Regions from separate parts of the Paraburkholderia largidicola genome, predicted to be linked through region 2. Evidence: riboswitches for the same ligand, from Rfam matches in the RefSeq annotation. Region 2 holds a riboswitch; the other holds the start of a gene.
The links. A riboswitch is a leader RNA that binds a small molecule or an ion and turns the genes downstream of it on or off. The one in region 2 is predicted to bind ZMP and ZTP.
Positions count from the first base shown of each region.

Region 1: it holds a riboswitch for ZMP and ZTP, as region 2 does, so the genes downstream of both, glyA (serine hydroxymethyltransferase) here and PPGU16_RS19825 (LysE family translocator) in region 2, are expected to answer to the same signal.

Region 1 covers NZ_AP023174.1:2,959,994-2,965,842, forward strand. The annotation lists gene PPGU16_RS13115 (prepilin-type N-terminal cleavage/methylation domain-containing protein) at 1-8, opposite strand, end outside; gene PPGU16_RS13120 (GspH/FimT family pseudopilin) at 5-565, opposite strand; gene nrdR (transcriptional regulator NrdR) at 738-1,229, opposite strand; gene glyA (serine hydroxymethyltransferase) at 1,236-2,483, opposite strand; ZMP/ZTP riboswitch at 2,668-2,782, opposite strand; gene ydfG (bifunctional NADP-dependent 3-hydroxy acid dehydrogenase/3-hydroxypropionate dehydrogenase YdfG) at 2,994-3,740, shown strand; gene ybgC (tol-pal system-associated acyl-CoA thioesterase) at 3,863-4,333, shown strand; gene tolQ (protein TolQ) at 4,499-5,176, shown strand; gene tolR (protein TolR) at 5,187-5,633, shown strand; gene tolA (cell envelope integrity protein TolA) at 5,630-5,849, shown strand, end outside.
Region 2 covers NZ_AP023175.1:703,048-708,896, forward strand. The annotation lists gene PPGU16_RS19805 (superinfection immunity protein) at 1-5, shown strand, start outside; gene PPGU16_RS19810 (epoxide hydrolase family protein) at 41-1,195, shown strand; gene PPGU16_RS19815 (winged helix-turn-helix transcriptional regulator) at 1,224-1,637, opposite strand; gene PPGU16_RS19820 (DMT family transporter) at 1,720-2,037, shown strand; ZMP/ZTP riboswitch at 2,084-2,181, shown strand; gene PPGU16_RS19825 (LysE family translocator) at 2,221-2,853, shown strand; gene PPGU16_RS19830 (YodC family protein) at 3,674-3,946, opposite strand; gene PPGU16_RS19835 (MFS transporter) at 4,481-5,849, opposite strand, start outside.

The DNA of each region.
Region 1 (5,849 bases), on a different replicon from region 2:
CGGATCATGCCGCCGCTCCGCATGCGCCATCGACGATGCGCGCCCGTCCACCCGCCGCGATGCGAATGCAGCGTCGCCAGTCTTTGCCTTGCGTCGCTCTGGATTCGACACGCGGACCGATATCGAAGCTGCGAAAGCTGCCGTTGGCCTGGCCCGCGGGTGGCGTGAACGTGAGATTGGTAAGCGCGCCGACGATGCTGACTGGCGCAAGATCGGGCAGCGCCCGCAACAGGTAAAAGCCACCCCCGCGCTCGATCATCACGGCCCATCCGCAGGACCAGTCAAGGACGCCCGTTTTGCACGGCTGACCCGCAGCAAGACAGTGGCGCGCGGCATCGATCCGGCACACGGTCACGCGCGCGCCGCGCCGCAACGCCTCGCCGCGCGCGTAACTGAGCGTGGACAGCAGCGCGCGGGCGCGCGCGTCGACCTGATCGCGCAGATGCCACGCGACGAACGACGGCACCGTCAACGTCGCGACGATCGCGAGCAACGCAATCACGATGAACGTTTCGAACAGTGTGAACCCGCGGCACACGTGCGGCGCATGAGCATTCCGTTTCATCAGCATTCCTCGATATCCGCCAAGAATGCGACGACTCTAACGACGTGCAACGACGCCCACAATTAGCCGGATGGCCAGGTGGCGGACGCACGAATCCCTGCACGAGAATGTCCGTGCATCAGGTGAATTCGCGGCAGAACTTCAGGGAGAGAAAATGCGGATGCGCGACAAATCAGCGCTTGCGGGTAGGCTTCGCGGGCGCAGCCGGAGCGTTCATCCGGCGAAACTCTTCAATGACGTCCTCGAACTCGGAGACGTCTTCGAAACGCCGGTACACGGAAGCAAAGCGCACGTAAGCGATGGTGTCGAGCGCGCGCAGTTCGTTCATCACGAGCTCGCCCAGACGCTCGCTGCGCACTTCGCGCTCGCCGCTGCCGAGCAATTGATACTCGATGCGCGACGCGGCGGCATCGATGGCGTCGGCAGCAACTGGACGCTTGCGCAGCGCCAGTTGCATGCTCGCGACGATCTTGCGGCGATCGAATTCCGTGCGGCTGCCATCCTTCTTGACGACCGACGGCAACGCCAGCTCGACCCGCTCGTACGTCGTGAAACGTTTGTCGCAGGCCGGGCAGCGGCGGCGGCGCCGGATCGCGGCGCCGTCCTCGGACACACGCGAGTCGACGACCTGTGTATCGTCATGCCGGCAAAAGGGGCAGCGCATGGTGGCTTAGCGGTAGACCGGGAAGCGTTGGGTCAACTCGGCGACCTGCGCGCGCACGCGCTCGATCGTAGCCGTGTCTTCCGGGTTGTCCAGCACGTCGGCGATCAGGTTGCCGACCTGCTCGGCTTCCTTCGTGCCGAAGCCGCGCGTGGTCATTGCCGGCGAACCCAGGCGGATACCGCTCGTCACGAACGGCTTTTCCGGGTCGTTCGGGATCGCGTTCTTGTTCACGGTGATGTGCGCCGCGCCGAGTGCCGCTTCCGCTGCCTTGCCCGTGATCTTCTTCGCGCGCAGGTCGACCAGCATCACGTGGCTTTCCGTACGGCCCGACACGATGCGCAGGCCGCGCTTGACGAGCGTTTCAGCCAGCACGCGCGCGTTGTCGACGACGTGCTGCTGGTATTCCTTGAACTCCGGCGTCAGGGCTTCCTTGAACGCGACAGCCTTGCCCGCGATCACGTGCATCAGCGGACCGCCCTGGATGCCCGGGAAGATCGCCGAGTTGATCTGCTTCTCGAACTCGGCCTTCATCAGGATCACGCCGCCGCGCGGGCCGCGCAGGCTCTTGTGCGTGGTCGTCGTGACGAAGTCGGCGAACGGCACCGGGTTCGGGTAGACGCCTGCTGCGATCAGGCCGGCATAGTGCGCCATGTCGACCATCAGGTACGCGCCGACCGACTTCGCGATCTTCGACAGACGCTCGAAGTCGATGCGCAGCGCAAACGCCGAAGCGCCCGCGACGATGATCTTCGGCTTGTGTTCCTGGGCGAGCTTTTCTGCCGCGTCGTAGTCGATGTCCTCGGCTTCGTTCAGACCATAGCTGACGACGTTGAACCACTTGCCCGACATGTTGACGGGCGAGCCGTGCGTCAAATGGCCGCCGTGCGCGAGGCTCATGCCCATGATCGTGTCGCCCGGCTTGAGCATCGCGAAGAACACGCCCTGGTTGGCCTGCGAGCCCGAGTTCGGCTGGACGTTCGCGGCTTCGGCGCCGAACAGCTGCTTCACGCGGTCGATTGCGAGCTGCTCGACGACGTCGACGTATTCACAGCCGCCGTAGTAGCGCTTGCCCGGGTAGCCTTCGGCGTACTTGTTGGTGAGCTGCGAGCCCTGCGCGGCCATCACGGCCGGGCTCGTGTAGTTTTCCGACGCGATCAGTTCGATGTGCTCTTCCTGACGGCGGTTTTCGTCCTGGATCGCGCTCCAGATTTCCGGATCGACATTGGCGATGGTGCTTTGGGCTTTGTCAAACATGCTGGTTCCGTTAAGTGTGTTCAGGTTGACCGGATCGTGCGCAGGTCGTGTGCCGGGAGCGTATTGGGTACGCAGCACTGCTGGCCACCGCTGATGGTGGGAGCCTTGACGTGGCGTATGAAGGAGGTGCCGCACACGCGAGTCAGGACAACCACCGGCAGCGCAAACGACGGCGCGCGCGAAACATGGCTGCCCAGGCGAACGGCAAAACGGCACCCTGCGCTTCACGGTGGGACGCTCCACCTTGAACCCGTCAGGCTTGACAGCATGGGGTTCTATCGCCAGTCACGCAGGGATGAGCGCGTTAGTTTATTGGAACCGGGTCGAATAGGCAACCGAGGCAACCGAGCCGGCCGGCGCGCCGCCACGGCGGCCAGAAGCCCCGGCCCGCCGTGGCGGCGGCCGCCCGGCGGGCTGCCCGAACGTGCCTCCGCGCGGCGGGGTCATTCTTGCCGCATCGCCACAATGGAAGTAGGCTTGTGGCCTTTCTTCACCGACCAGGGAACAGCAATGATCGTGTTCGTCACCGGCGCGTCCGCAGGGTTCGGCGCCGCTATCGCCAGGGCTTTCGTCAAGGGCGGCCATCGCGTGGTCGCGACCGCGCGCCGCAAGGACCGCTTGCAGGCGCTCGCCGACGAGCTCGGCGAAAACCTCCTGCCCTTCGAGCTCGACGTGCGCGACCGCGCAGCCGTCGAAGCCGTCCCCAACGCCCTGCCCGCCGACTTCGCCGCCGTCGACGTGCTCGTCAACAACGCCGGCCTCGCGCTTGGGCTCGAGCCCGCCCAGCGCGCCGTGCTCGACGACTGGACGACGATGATCGACACCAACTGCATGGGTCTCGTGCAGGTCACGAGGGCCTTTCTGCCGGGCATGATCGAGCGCAGTCGCGGGCATGTGTTCAATCTGGGGTCGGTGGCGGCCATGTACCCGTATCCGGGCGGCAACGTGTACGGCGCGACCAAGGCGTTCGTGCGCCAGTTCAGCCTGAACCTGCGCGCCGACCTGCACGGCACGCCTGTCCGCGTAACGGACATCGAGCCGGGCCTGTGCGGCGGCACCGAGTTTTCGAACGTGCGTTTCCGCGGCGACGACGAGAAGGCTGCGGGCGTCTATCAGAACGTCCAGCCGCTCACGGCCGAAGACATCGCCGATTCGATCTACTGGATCGCGACGCGCCCCGCGCACGTCAACATCAATACGATCGAACTGATGCCTGTCGCGCAGTCGTTTGCGGGCCTGAACATCCACCGCGGCTAGGTTTCACGGGCGCGCCGCGTCGACAGGATCGTGCGGCAGCGACGCGGCACCCGTCGTGCAGGTCGAACGCAACCGGACACGAAAGTGCCCAAAAATGCGGCGCGCTTTTGCGTTCCGGTAAAATGCGCGCCATGAATATGTCTGACAGTCAGTCCGGCGCGCCAATCGGCTTCATCTGGCCGATTCGCGTGTATTACGAAGACACCGACGCCGGCGGCATCGTGTTTTACGCGAACTACCTGAAGTTTTTCGAGCGCGCGCGCACCGAATGGCTACGCGCGTGCGGCGTCGATCAACGCAAGCTGGCCGAAGAATCGGGCGCGCTGTTCGTCGTGCGCAGCACCGCGCTCGACTACCTTGCGCCTGCCCGGCTCGACGACATGCTGCGCATCGTCAGCCGGATCGAGCGGCTTGGCCGCGCATCGGTGGATTTCGCTCAGGAAGCCTGGCGCGACGACACGCTGCTGGCAACGGGCACGATCCGCGTCGGCTGTGTCGACTCGAAATCGATGAAGCCGGCCGCCATTCCTCCGCCGGTTCACGCCGCGTTGCGGCGCGAACCGGGCCCCAGCGTGTCAACGGCAAGTATTTGAGCGTCGTTGTTAGCTGGACAGTGAACTCGTAACGGTCACAACAAGACCAAGCATGGTTCGGCGAAGAGTCCGCCGAAGCTTCCGGTTTGCCAACCAATTGCCAACCAAACGCTTCGACTCACCTTGCAGCCGGACGCCCCACCCGGGACGTTACAACGAACCTCTATGAACACTACACAAGATCTGTCGATCATTTCCCTCGTTCTCAATGCGAGCCTGCTGGCGCAGGCAGTGATGGCGCTGCTGTTGCTGCTGTCGCTGATGTCGTGGACTTTCATCTTCCGCAAGTGGTTTGCGATTCGCCGCGCGCGGGCGCAGACTGAACGCTTCGAACGCGATTTCTGGTCGGGCGGCGACCTGCAGGCGCTGTATCAGAGCGCCGCGAACAACCGTCACACGATCGGCGCGCTCGAACGTATTTTCGAGTCGGGCATGCGTGAGTTCCTGAAGGGCAAGGAAAAGCGCCTCAACGATCCGGGCGCGATTCTCGACGGCGCGCGCCGTGCCATGCGCGCCGCGTTCCAGCGCGAAATGGACGTGCTCGAAGCCAACCTCGCGTTCCTCGCATCGGTCGGTTCGGTCAGCCCGTATATCGGTCTGTTCGGCACGGTGTGGGGCATCATGAATGCGTTTCGCGGCCTCGCGAACGTCCAGCAGGCTACCCTCGCGAACGTCGCGCCAGGCATCGCCGAAGCGCTGACGGCAACGGCCATCGGCCTGTTCGCCGCGATCCCCGCCGTGGTCGCCTACAACCGCTACGCGCACGATATCGACCGCCTCGCGATCCGCTTCGAAACCTTCATCGAAGAGTTCTCGAACATCCTGCAACGTCAGGCCCATTAAGGAGTCCACGATGGCCGGTTCAGCCCGTTCCAGCATGCGCGGCAGCCGCTCGCGCCGCGCGATGGCCGACATCAACGTCGTCCCGTACATCGACGTGATGCTCGTGCTGCTCGTGATCTTCATGGTGACGGCCCCGCTCGTGGCGCCGTCAATCGTGAACCTGCCGACTGTCGGCGGCGCCGCGCCGCAGCAGCAGACCCCGCCTGTCGTCGTCAACATCAAGGCGGACGGCAACATGAACGTCAAGTACAAGGACGACGCGGGCGCGACGCAACAGGAGACGATGACGCAGGCCGATCTGCGCAGCTTCGTCACCGACCGTCAGGCGTCGCATCCCGACCAGCCCGTCGTGATCGCCGCCGACAAAACCGTCAAGTATGAAGTCGTGATGAACGTGATGTCCGACCTGAAGGCTCGTGGCGTCAAGCGCGTTGGATTGCTCGTCAAATCGCAATGACCCGCCAGAAAAACGCCTACCCGCTTCGACCGCCGCGCGAGCGCGGCACGTGGCGCGCGTTCGCGCTCGCCGCGCTGATGCACGTGCTGCTGGGGTTCTTCCTGTATCACGGCATCCATTGGCAGAACAGCACGCCCGCGGGCGCGGAAGCCGAACTGTGGACGGAAGTGCCCGACGTGCCGACGCCGCGCGTCGTCGTGCCGCCGCCCGTCCCCG
Region 2 (5,849 bases):
AATAGCGCGCCGCCCGCCGCTCAACGACCAGGACCCCATGATGCAGATCACCCCGTTCCAGATTTCGGTTCCCGACTTCGAGCTTGCCGCGCTCAAGACGCGCCTCGCGCAAACGCGCTGGCCCGACACGTTCGATAGCGCGCCGTGGTCGCTCGGCACCGACTTGAACTATTTGCGCGATCTCGTCGATTACTGGGCGGGCGGGTACGACTGGCGCGCGACGGAAGCGCGGCTCAATCAGGAGCCGCAATTCGTCGCGCAGGTCGGCGATCTTGCCGTGCACTTCGTGCATCGGCGTGGCACGGGGCCGAAGCCCTACCCGCTCGTCATCACGCACGGCTGGCCCGGCTCGTTCATCGAGTTCGCCGAACTGGTGCCGCAACTGTGCGACCCGGCGTCGTTCGGCGCAGACCCCGCCGATGCATTCGATGTCGTGGTCCCGTCGATGCCCGGCTATGGCTTTTCGGAGCGTCCTTCGAAGCCGGGCATGTCGGTGTTCGCGATCGCCGGTCTGTGGGTCGAACTGATGCGCGGCCTCGGCTACGCGCGCTTCGGCGCGCAAGGTGGCGATCTGGGCGCGGCGGTGTCGATCGCGCTGGCGGCCAATCATGCGCAGCAGGTCGACGGCATTCATCTCAACTTCCTGCCGAGTTCCTACGCGCCCGGCGTCGCGCCCGACGATCCTTCCATCACGCAGGAAGAGCGGGATTTTCTCGCGTCCAAGGCCGTATTTGCCGATGCTGAAGGCGCCTACGCGCACATGCACGCAACGAAACCGAACACGGCCGCGTTCGCGCTCAACGATTCGCCAGCCGGGCTGGCCGCGTGGATCGTCGAGAAATTTCGCGCGTGGAGCGATTGCGATGGCGACGTGGAGCGCGTGTTTTCGAAGGACCAGTTGCTAACCGATCTGTCGTTGTACTGGCATACGCAGACGATCGGCTCGTCGATGCGGCTCTATGCGGAAACGCGCGCGCGGCCATTGCGCTTCGAGCCGGGCCAGCGCGTGACGCCACCGCTCGGGTTTGCGCGCTTTCCGAAGGAGATCAGCCAGCCGCCGCGCTCGTGGATAGAGCGCGTGTTCAACGTCACGCAGTTCGCCGATATGCCGCGCGGCGGGCACTTCGCCGCGATGGAACAGCCTGCGCTGCTCGCCGAAGAGATACGGCGCTTCTTCCGGCCGCTGCGGGGCTAAGCGTGCAACGAAGCCTGGCGACGCATCGCTAGCGACGCGACTGCGCGAGCGCGTCGTAGCGCTCGCGCGCGGCGTCCAGCGCGCCGCCGTGCGTTTCGGCCCAGCGGTCGAGCGTGACGAGCGCGTCGCTCAACGACAGCCCGATCGGGCTCAACCGATATTCGACATGCAATGGCTTCGTGCCGCAGACCTCGCGGATGACGAGCCCGTTGCGCTCCAGGTCGCGCAACGTCTGCGACAGCACCTTCTGTGAAATGCCGCCGATTTTGCGCAGCAGCGCGTTGTTGCGCATCGGCCCGTCCTGCAGCGCGGGCAGGATCAGCAATGTCCATTTACTCGCGATCAGTTCGAGCGCGAGCCGCGACGAACAAGCCTCGTCGAACACGTTACCTGGGTGCTGCGCCTCGTTGATGGCGTCGACGGAATGGTCCGGCGCGGGCATTGCCATGGTTACCAGAAGGTGCGTAATGGTCAGCGGATCACTATACCTCTACGCTGCGTCCATTCTTCAAATGGAGGTAGTGATGGCGTGGTTAATCCTGCTCGCGGCAAGCGTCGTTGAAATCCTGATGGGCCTTGCGCTCAAGTACGCGAACGGCTGGACGCGCTTCTGGCCGAGTGTCGGCGGTGTGGCGGCCGCGCTGGCGAGCGTGTTCCTGCTGACGCTCGCGATGAAGCATCTGCCTGCGGGCACCGCGTATGTGGTGTGGACGGGCATCGGGTCGCTGGGCATCACGCTGCTCGGCATCGTGCTGTTCGGCGATCCTGTGTCGGCGCCGCGGATCGCATGCATGGTGATGATCGTTGCCTCGGCGGCGGCGCTCAAGTGTATCGACGGGTAGTGCCGCTTCTGTATCTGGCGTGCGCCGGCAGCACGCGAAACAATCGACCGGTTCGCGCGACTGGCGCTCAATCGAGGTGGATCACCACCGGGGAACGCGAACCGGGATGCACATCCCGTCATGCCGCGCGCCTGGGCCTTGCCACGATCCTTCGATCGGTCTTCCTTCAACGGAGTTCACGCAATGCCTCAAACCTCGCATCTCGTTGCATTTGCTTTCGTCGCGCTCGGCATGGCGCTCACGCCCGGGCCCAACATGATCTATCTGATCTCGCGGTCGATCTGCCAGGGCCGTGTGGCAGGCCTGATTTCGCTGGGCGGGGTGGCGCTTGGTTTCGTGGTCTATATGTTCTGCGCTGCGTTCGGTATTACGGCGTTGCTGCTTGCCGTGCCGTTTGCGTATGACACGCTGCGGTTTGGTGGCGCGCTCTATCTGCTGTATCTCGCATGGCAGGCTGTGAAGCCGGGTGGACGCTCGCCGTTCCAGGTGCGCGATTTGCCCGTCGATAGTCCGCGCAAGTTGTTCACGATGGGTTTCATCACCAATCTCTTGAATCCGAAGATTGCTGTGCTGTATCTGTCGCTGCTGCCGCAGTTTATTGATCCGCAGCACGGCAGCGTGCTTGGGCAATCGCTGGTATTTGGCGCGATTCAGATCGTGCTGAGTATTTCTGTTAATTCGACTGTTGCGGTGACGGCGGGGTCGATTGCCGCGTTTCTCGCGGGTAGGCCGACGTGGCTCGTCGTGCAGCGATGGATCATGGGGACTGTGTTGGCTGGGCTTGCAGTCAGGATGGCGGTGGAAGGGCGGCGGTAAGCCTTGTCATTTTGTCTGCGACGGCTTGGTTTGGTTTTTCGCTTTTCGCTTTTCGCTTGCATCCGGGTTATGACTTTGTGCTTCAGGCGGTGCCGGTCGGTGTTTTCGCCTTTGCGCTGGCATCCGCGGTTTGCTTCTGGTTCGCAAGCGTCGCCCCTGTGCGGGGCGGCACCTACTTTTCTTTGCCGCCGCAAAGAAAAGTAGGCAAAAGAAAGCGGCTAACACCGCCAGCACGTGTTCTTATCCACGGGCCCCCAACGTCCCCACGCTCCACGCGGCAGCCTTGCTGTTCGCGTGCGTTGCCAACGCTTTGTATAGAAGCCTCCCCTGCTTCAGGCACCCATACACGGGCGAACGCCAGCGAATGGTATGTGCCGCCCAGGTGGCAAACTGTGTGTAGGTTGTCGCGACGCACAGGATAGCGCTCTTACAAGGTGGGGCGCGTGCGCTATCGGTCCGAAGCGAGGCGTGTGAGGTACTACGGCCTACACACAGTTTGCCACCTGGGCGGCCGCGGACGATCTGGCGCGGCATGCGGAAATGCGGGCGCGCGAAGCGGGTGAGGCATACAGAGAGAACGTTGGCAACGAGCGCGGACTGGTGCGTTGCCGTGTGAAGCGTAAGACCCTTTGAGGGCCCTCAGGCAGCAACAAAAATTGGCGGTGTGAGCCGCTTTCTTTTGCCTACTTTTCTTTGCGGCGGCAAAGAAAAGTAGGTGCCGCCCCGCACAGGGGCAACGCTAGCAAACCAGAAGCAAACCGCGGATGCCGGCGAACAAACAAGCAAACCACCCCCAAACCGCCCGCGCAAAGCGCCCCCCTCAGGGTGAAACACTCCGAACAAACCTGTGCACTGATCCCGCCGGAATCGAGCGCGGCTGCCGCCACACTTCATCCTGCGCGAAGGTTTCCTGACGCAATTCGCCATGGTCGTCGAACCATTGGCATACGAGCCATTCACCCGTCTTACGGGCAATCGCCCCAACATAAGTCACCGTCATCCGCGGGCCGCCCGTTTTGAGCGTCACCACGTCCCCGACAATGATTTGCACCGTTTGCGTCGTATCAAATGCGTCGAAAGTAGCAGTCAGCATGGATGTCCCCGTTATAAGCATTAGGCTGGCTGAAAATTCACTGCCATAAACGCACCGCGTTCCAACGAATAATTAAGAGTGGGGCAAGATTAACAATCGAATATTTCGACAGCAAGTATTTTTTATTGGAAGCGTTTTCAGCAAAACCGAAATAGTCGGGAAGATATCTCGAACGTTCGTTCGTTATTGTTTAGTTCGCGAATCGCCTGTCGGCAAAGGCGGCATGTTGTCGCGCAGCACACCTCAAACCGGAGTTTAGGCAGCGTGTTCAGGGTATACGTAAATACGCCCGACCGCTCGCTGTCATCAGACTGACATTCCGCGCGTTATTACGGGTTTAAAAACCATGCCGCACGATTAACCGGCGTCATCTGTGAATAAGCGCATCACTGCTGAACGGGAAAGATTAGTTGCAATGCGCAATGCACGGCGGCTGCAATCGTATGACTCTAAACAGTGAAAACGTTATCGGACGATTTTCAACTGTATTTTTGTTCTGTCGACATACAAAAATGCAGCCGCTCGGGATTTTCCCTAAGCCGTTTTGATCGCGCGCAATGAAGCGCGCTGCTGATGCCGGACCAGCGTCACACTGAGCGCAATGCAGATCACCATCAATACGGCGTTGATTGCGAGACTGCGCTGGAACGCATACGCATAGCCCGCCGCCGACGCATTCGCCGATAACGCGCCAAAGAACGCGCCGCTAATGGCGGCCGTGCCGAACGCCGAGCCGATCTGAAGCGTCGACGTCACCACGCCCGACGCAAGCCCCGCCTTCGCCGGCTCCACTTCGCCGAGCACGATGCGCATGATTGACGGCAACACGAGCCCCTGCCCTACGCCGGCGATAACCAGCCCCGCGTAGAACAGAACGCCGAGCGCCGCGTGCGTCGCAGCCCAGCCGGTCGCCGAGAAACCGACCGCCATCATCGAAAAACCGAGCGTCAGCACATGTCCGCCCAGGCGCCGCACGACGGCGGGCGACGTCAGCGGCCCGGCGACGAAGCCCAGCGCGAACGGCATGATCGCGATGCCGGATTGCAGCGGCGTCCAGTGCAAACCCGTCTGCAGATAAATGCCGTACGTGAGAAAGAACGCGCTATTGCAATAGAACAGAAACGCGAGCACGAGCCCCGTCGAAAAGGCCGGATTGCGGAATAGTTGCAGATCGACGAGCGGGCTGCCGCCGGTGCGCTCGACGCGACGCTCCGTGGCGACGAACGCGGCAAGCGCAGGCACGGCGAGCGCGAACATCGCGAAGGTCCACCACGGCCAGCCGGCTTCGCGGCCATGCGTCATCGGATAGATCAGCAGTATCAGCACCAGCGACAGCAGCGCGACGCCTTTCAGATCGACGCCTTCACGCGTCGAAGACTGATTTTCCGGCACGTATTTCCACGCGCCGATAAACGCCAGCACGCCGACGGGAATGTTGATCAGGAAAATGGCGCGCCAGTCGAGACCGAACGGCTGGTACGTGATCAACGCGCCGCCCCCCAGTTGCCCGACGATCGACGCGAGCCCGAACACGAAGCCGTAAAAGCCCATCACGCGCGTCTGCTGATGCGGCGGCACGACGGCGCGCACGGTCGCCAGCACCTGCGGCGCCATCACCGACGCCGCCATGCCCTGCACGATACGCGCGATCACGAGCACGTGACCATTCGGTGCGAAGCCGCACAGCGCCGAAGCGACGACGAAGCCCGCCATCCCCGTCATGAACATCCGCCGCCTGCCGAACAGGTCGCCGAGCCGCCCGCCCGTAATCAGCAACACCGCATACGCCGATGCATAGGCGGAGACGATCAGCTGCAATTGCGCGTCAGTGGCGTTCAGGCCCGTGTGGATCGCGGGCAGCGCCAGATTGACGATGAAATAGTCGAGCGGCGCGAGAAACGCG